Linked DNA regions of Solwaraspora sp. WMMD1047. The protein of the gene in region 1 interacts with the protein of each later gene in a pairwise test. Links are inferred from orthologs where the notes say so. Each region holds a gene or a part of one and is shown on either strand. Other genes may lie near its edges. The genes, in order: O7627_RS19665 and rsfS.

Evidence for each region.
Region 2: the proteins of O7627_RS19665 (region 1) and rsfS interact in binary tests that used the Escherichia coli proteins (3 or more experiments, as listed by UniProt). The link is inferred for Solwaraspora sp. WMMD1047 from one-to-one orthologs.

What each region holds. Positions count from the first base shown.
Region 1 is NZ_JARUBL010000001.1:4,330,316-4,333,629, forward strand. What follows is about bases 265-3,264. They hold O7627_RS19665 (AAA family ATPase), read right to left. Parts: upstream 2,296-3,264; coding sequence 1,234-2,295; downstream 265-1,233. Other genes in these bases: O7627_RS19660 (DUF5682 family protein), read right to left, coding at 265-1,241; O7627_RS19670 (DUF5691 domain-containing protein), read right to left, coding at 2,292-3,264. Also shown: more of O7627_RS19660, read right to left, coding at 1-264; more of O7627_RS19670, read right to left, coding at 3,265-3,314.
Region 2 is NZ_JARUBL010000001.1:5,694,113-5,697,172, reverse strand. What follows is about bases 296-3,041. They hold rsfS (ribosome silencing factor), read left to right. Parts: upstream 296-1,342; coding sequence 1,343-1,741; downstream 1,742-3,041. Other genes in these bases: O7627_RS25970 (DegV family protein), read left to right, coding at 2,414-3,041; O7627_RS25975 (histidine phosphatase family protein), read left to right, coding at 1,738-2,364; nadD (nicotinate-nucleotide adenylyltransferase), read left to right, coding at 645-1,241; pepN (aminopeptidase N), read left to right, coding at 296-561. Also shown: more of pepN, read left to right, coding at 1-295; more of O7627_RS25970, read left to right, coding at 3,042-3,060. UniProt on the Escherichia coli protein: Functions as a ribosomal silencing factor. Interacts with ribosomal protein uL14 (rplN), blocking formation of intersubunit bridge B8.

The DNA.
Region 1 (3,314 bases):
TGGGCGGCCAGGTCACGGGCCAGCGGGACGACCGGCACCTGGTCGGGCACGCTGCCGAGGCGCTCGCTGACCACCAGCCGCCGGGCGATCAGGTCCAGCCGCAGGTCGTCGCCCTCGCAGAGCACCGCACCGGCCGCCTCGGTCAGCTCGGAGAGCCCGGCCAGCGGCCGGCCGCGCAGCACCGCCAGCGACTCGGCCAGCCGGGTGGCCTCGATCACGTGCGCCGAGGACGCCGGCACCCCCTCCTCGCGCAGCACCCCGGCGGCGGCCACCAGCCAGCGCGGGATCACCTCGTCGGTGGCTGTGAAGAGGTGGTGGTACCAGCCCGGCGAGCGCACCCCGGCGCCGTACCCCTGCCAGGAGGCCAGCCGGCCGTAGGTCCACGGGATCCAGGTGAAGCTGACCTTGGTCTTGCGGCGCCCGCGCAGCAGGGCCGCGTCGTCGCGGGCGGTGACCTTCGCCGTCAGCGCCGGCACGTGCCAGGCGCCGCAGACCACCGCGATGTCGTCGTGGGCGCGGCGGGTCTGGCGCAGCACGGTCCGCATGTACGCCTCGCGGAGCAGGTCCTGCGGATCGTCCGGCACGGTCGACCGGATCTCGGCCATCGCCTCGGCGATCGCCTCGAAGGCCGGCGCGTCCCGGTGTTCGACCACGTCCTCCCACCACCGCTCCGGATCGTCGTAGCCGGCGGCCGACGCCAACTCCCCGATCGGATCCACCGGCCGCAACACCGCGACACCGTTCCCCGCCGCGTCCCCACCGGGCGCCACCCCGGCCGCAGCCTTCCCGCCGGCCGCAGCCTTCCCGCCGGCCGCAGCCTCCCCGCCGGGTGCCGCACCGCCGGGTGCCGCACCGCTCGGCGTCGGGCTGTCCGTGGCCGTGTCACCGGGCGTCGGCAGGCTCGGCGGCTCGCAGGTCGGTGCCTCGGCCGCGCGGTAAGCGTACGGCAGGTCGAAGAAGCGGACCGGTACGCCGTTGGCGACCGCCCAGGAGATCGCCTGCCATTCCGGGGAGAAGACGGCGAACGGCCAGAAGCCGGCCCGGCCCGGGTCGTCGGTGGCGTAGCCGAGCAGGGCGACCGGTGGCTCCAACCCGCCGTCGGCCACCCAGCGGACCAGGTCGTCGGCCTCGGGCGGACCCTCCACCAGCAGCACCTGCGGCGGGTGTTGCCGCAGCGCCGCCAGCACGGCCCGCGCCGAACCAGGACCGTGGTGGCGGATCCCGTAGATCCGTTCAGGCATCGCGGGCGGCCCGGTAGAAGTCCCGCCAGTCGGTCCGCTCCCGGACCACGGTCTCCAGGTACTCCCGCCACACCACCGCGTCGGAGACCGGATCCTTCACCACCGCGCCGGCGATGCCGGCGGCCACGTCGCCGGGGCGCAGCACCCCGTCGCCGAAGTGCGCTGCCAGCGCGATGCCGTTGGTGAGCACCGAGATCGCCTCGGCGGTGGAGAGGGTGCCGGTGGGCGACTTGAGCTTGGTCCGGCCGTCCTCGGTCAGCCCCGTACGCAGCTCACGGAAGACGGTGACCACCCGGCGGATCTCGTCCAGCGCGGCCGGCACCTCCGGCAGGTCAAGCGACCGGCCGAGCTGGGCGACCCGGCGGGTGACGATCTCGACCTCCTCCTCGGCGGAGCCCGGCACCGGCAGCACCACCGTGTTGAACCGCCGCCGCAGTGCGCTGGAGAGCTCGTTGACGCCCCGGTCCCGGTCGTTCGCGGTGGCGATGATGTTGAAGCCGCGCTGCGCCTGTACCTCGGAGTTCAGCTCGGGCACCGGCAGCGTCTTCTCCGACAGGATGGTGATCAGGGCGTCCTGCACGTCGGAGGGGACCCGGGTCAGCTCCTCCACCCGGGCGATCGAGCCGCGCTCCATGGCCCGCATCACCGGGCTGGCGACCAGGGCTGCCGGTGACGGGCCGTCGGCCAGCAGCCGCGCGTAGTTCCAGCCGTAGCGGATCGCCTCCTCGGCGGTGCCGGCGGTGCCCTGGACCAGCAGCGTCGAGTCGCCGGAGATCGCGGCCGCCAGGTGCTCGGAGACCCAGGTCTTGGCGGTGCCCGGTACGCCCAGCAGGAGCAGTGCCCGGTCGGTGACCAGGGTCGCGACGGCGACCTCCATCAGCCGGCGCGGGCCGACGTACTTCGGGGTGATCTTCGCGCCGTCGCCGAGCAGGTAGGTCACCACCGCCTGCGGTGACAGCTGCCAGCCCGGCGGTCGGGGCCGGTCGTCGGCGGCGGCCAGGGCGGCCAGCTCGTCGGCGTACTGCTGCTCCGCGTGCGGGCGTAGCGCGGTCATTCGAACTCCCTGTGCATCTCGTGACGGAAGGCCAGTGTGGTGGCGAGCTGGCTGATCGCCTGCTCGCGGCGGGGGGTGCCGATCGGTTGCGCACCGGCCGGCTGGGCGCCGGCCAGGTCTGCGGCGAACCGGGCGACCCGGTCGGCGTGCCCGGGTGGCAGTCCGAGGGCCGCGAGCCGGCACAGCTCGGCGAGCTGCCAGCCGTCGCGCCGGCCGCCGTCGCCGGCGAGCCGGCGGATCACGTCCAGCACGGTGCCGGTCAGCTCGTCGGGCCAGTCACCGGCGAGCATCTCCAGCAGGTGGTGGGCGCGGGTCGGATCGCGGCGCAACGCGGTGTCCGCCCGGCGGGCCAGCTCGTCCGGCGGCAGCAGCTCGTAGATCCGCCAGGTCAGCTCCTGGTCCTCGGTGTCGGGCCCGATGCGGTGCAGCTCCGGGTCGGCCAGCGCCAGCGCCCAGGACCGGTCCCGCTCGGCGAGGGTGGCCAGGGCCAGGCCCCGGTGCCACGGGTACCGCCAGCCGTCGGCGACGGGCAGCCCGACCACGCCGGCCGGGTCGCGCTCGAAGGTCTCGGTCCAGACCCGCAGCGGGGTGGCGGCGACGACCTGCTCCAGCAGCCAGGCGCCGGCCCCGCGGCCGCGCGGCGGCTTCGGGTCGACGCCGTCGCGGGTCAGGCCGTCGTCGTCGGCCGGTGCGCCGACCGTGAGCCGGTCGCGGCCGAACGCCTGGCCGTGCAGCCGGACGCAGGCCAGCGCCCGCTGGGCCATCCGGCGGCGCAGCCCCGACTCGGGCAGTGCCCGCGCCAGGTCCAGCGCCGCCTGGCGGACCTCCTTGCGGCGGTCGCCGAGCGCCCGCTCGATCAGGTCATCGTCCTCGATGGAGAGTCCGACCGCCAGCGCGCCCAGCAGGGCGGCCCGGTCGGCCGGCGGTTCGGCCGCGAACGTCTCGGCGAGCAGCCGCCGCCCGGCCACCGGGTCGCCGCGCCGGACCCGGCGCAGGTACGCCAGCCGCTCGCCGGGCGT
Region 2 (3,060 bases), 1.4 Mb from region 1 along the record:
GCCCGGTTGGCCGGGCTGTTGGCCGGCGAGGACCTGCCCGACGGGATCGTCCTCGACGCCGACCTGCGCTGGACGCTGCTGCGCCGGCTCTGCGTGCTCGGCGTGGCCGGCCCCAAGCAGATCGCCACCGAGGAGGCCGTCGACCGCAGCGCCAAGGGCGCCGAGCAGGCCGCCACCTGCCGGGCGGCGCTGCCCGACCCGGCCGCGAAGGCGCGGGCCTGGGAGATCATCGTCCGCGACGAGGAGTTCTCCAACCGGCTGCTGGCCGCCACCGCCGCCGGGTTCTGGCAGCCCGAGCAGGCGGAGCTGACCGAGTCCTACGTGGAGTGGTACTTCGCCCAGATGCCGGCGATGGCTGGTCGGCGTACCCCGTGGGTGGCCGACGAGGTCGCTCGGCTGGCGTTTCCCCGCTACGCCGTGGCGGACGAGACCCGGGAGTTGGCCGCGGCCCTGCTGGCCCGCGACGACCTCGCGCCGGGACTGCGCCGAGTGGTGGCCGACGCCGACGACGACCTGCGCCGCGCGTTGGCGGCCCGCGCCGGTGCCGGCCCTGTGCCGTAACGGGGTGTTTGTCAGCGGCGTCCGAACTGCGATCTACGTCATGCTCCAGCGGCGGACGGGCCGGCTGGTCCTACGATCAAGGCGTGGACGGCGAAATCCGGCGAGTCGGGATCATGGGGGGCACCTTCGACCCGATCCACCACGGGCACCTGGTGGCGGCGAGCGAGGTGGCGGACCGGTTCGGCCTGGACGAGGTGGTGTTCGTCCCGACCGGGCAACCCTGGCAGAAGGCGGACGAACCGGTCAGCTCGGCCGAGGACCGCTACCTGATGACCGTCATCGCCACCGCCTCCAACCCGAGATTCCAGGTCAGCCGGGCCGACATCGAGCGCGGCGGCCCCACCTACACCGTCGACACCCTGCGCGACCTGCACGCCGAGTACGGCCCGAAGGTCCAGCTCTTCTTCATCACCGGCGCCGACGCGCTGGACAAGATCCTTTCCTGGAAAGACCTGGACCAGATGTTCGAGCTGGCCCACTTCATCGGCGTCACCCGGCCCGGTTTCGAACTGACCGACGCCCACCTGCCCGCCGACACCGTCAGCCTGGTCGAGGTGCCGGCGATGGCGATCTCCTCCACCGACTGCCGGGCCCGGGTCGCCAAGGGCGTACCGGTCTGGTACCTGGTCCCCGACGGTGTGGTGCAGTACATCGCGAAACGCGGCCTCTACCGCGAGTAGTTTCGTCACGTTGATCCGCTAACGGCAGCAAACTGCCGGGTCGTTCCGTCGCCAGGTGTGAGACGCTTGTACGCGTCCGACGGATCATCGTAAGGAGCAAGGTGACAGCTTCCGAACGCGCACTCGAACTGGCTCTCACGGCCGCCCAGGCCGCCGCCGACAAGAAGGCGCAGGACATCGTCATCCTCGACGTGTCGGACCAGCTGGCCATCACCGACGTCTTCCTGCTCGCCTCCGCGCCGAACGAGCGGCAGGTGCTCGCCATCGTCGACGCGATCGAGGAGAAGCTGGTCGACCTCCCGGAGAAGGCCAAGCCGGTCCGCCGTGAGGGCGAACGCGCCGGCCGCTGGGTGCTGCTCGACTACGTCGACATCGTGATCCACGTGCAGCACAGCGAGGAGCGCGAGTTCTACTCGCTCGACCGACTCTGGAAGGACTGCCCCACCATCCCGTTCGTGGACCGCGACCTGGTCCAGGCGGAGGCGGGCACCGCCGAATGACCCGGCTGATCGTCTGGCGGCACGGCAACACCGACTGGAACGCCGCCAACCGGGTGCAGGGCCAGCTCGACGTACCCCTCAACGACCTCGGCCGCCAGCAGGCCGGCCGGGCGGCCGAACTGCTCACCACCCTGCGACCCGACGCGCTCTTCGCCAGCGACCTGCAACGCGCCGCCGACACCGCGCGGGCCCTGGCCGCCCTCACCGGGCTGCCGATCCGCACCGACCCCCGGCTGCGGGAGCGGTACTACGGCCACTGGCAGGGCCTGACCATGGTCGAGGCGGCCGAGCGGTTCCCGACCGAGCACGCCCGCTGGCGCTCCGGTGACCAGGACCCGGGTTGCGAGATTGAGAGCCTCGACGACCTCGGCAAACGGGTCGCCGCCGCGCTGCAGGACGCGGCCGATGCGGTGCCCGGCGGAACCGTCGTGGTGGCCACCCACGGCGGCGGCGCCCGGCAGGGCTTCGGCCACCTGCTCGGCTGGGGTCCCGAGGTGATGGCGAAGGTCCGCGCCCTGCAGAACTGCCACTGGACCGAGCTGCGGCACGACGAGATCCGCGGCTGGCACCTGACCGCGCACAACGCCGGCCTGATCAGCCAGGAACTCACCCCCGCCTTCTGATCTTCTCCGTCGACGGGCCGGACCCGCGATGATCGGCTACCGTGCCGGCATGCCCGTCGCGGTCGTCACCGACTCCACCGCCTACCTGCCGGCCGAACTGGCCGGCCGACACGCGCTGACCGTCGTGCCACTGGTGGTGGTCCGCAACGGGGTGGAAGGGCTCGAAGGGGTCGAGGTGTCACCGGCCGACGTGGCCGCGGCGCTGACCGCCCGGCGGGTCGCGGTGAGCACCTCCCGGCCCGCCCCCGAACAGTTCGCCGAGGCGTACCGCCGGTTGTTCGACGCCGGCGCCGACGCGGTGCTGTCGGTGCACCTGTCGGCCCGGCTCTCCGGCACCCACGAGGCCGCGGCGCTGGCCGCCACCGAGTTCGGCGACCGGGTCAGCGTCGTCGACGCCCGGTCGACCGGCATGGGCCTGGGGTTCCCGGCGCTCGCGGCCGGCGCGGCCGCCGCCCGCGGCGAGGACCTGGACGGGGTACGCCAGGCAGCGCTCGACACGATCGCGCGCACCCACACCTTCTTCTACGTCGACACGCTGGAGTTCCTACGCCGGGGCGGCCGGATCACGGCGGCCGAGGCGTTCCTCGGCACCGCCCTGTCGGTCAAGCCGATCCTGCACGTCGTCGACGGCACCATCGCCGTCCGGGACAAGGTGCGCACCGCCGGGCGGGCGCTGGCCCGGCTGGTCGACCTGGC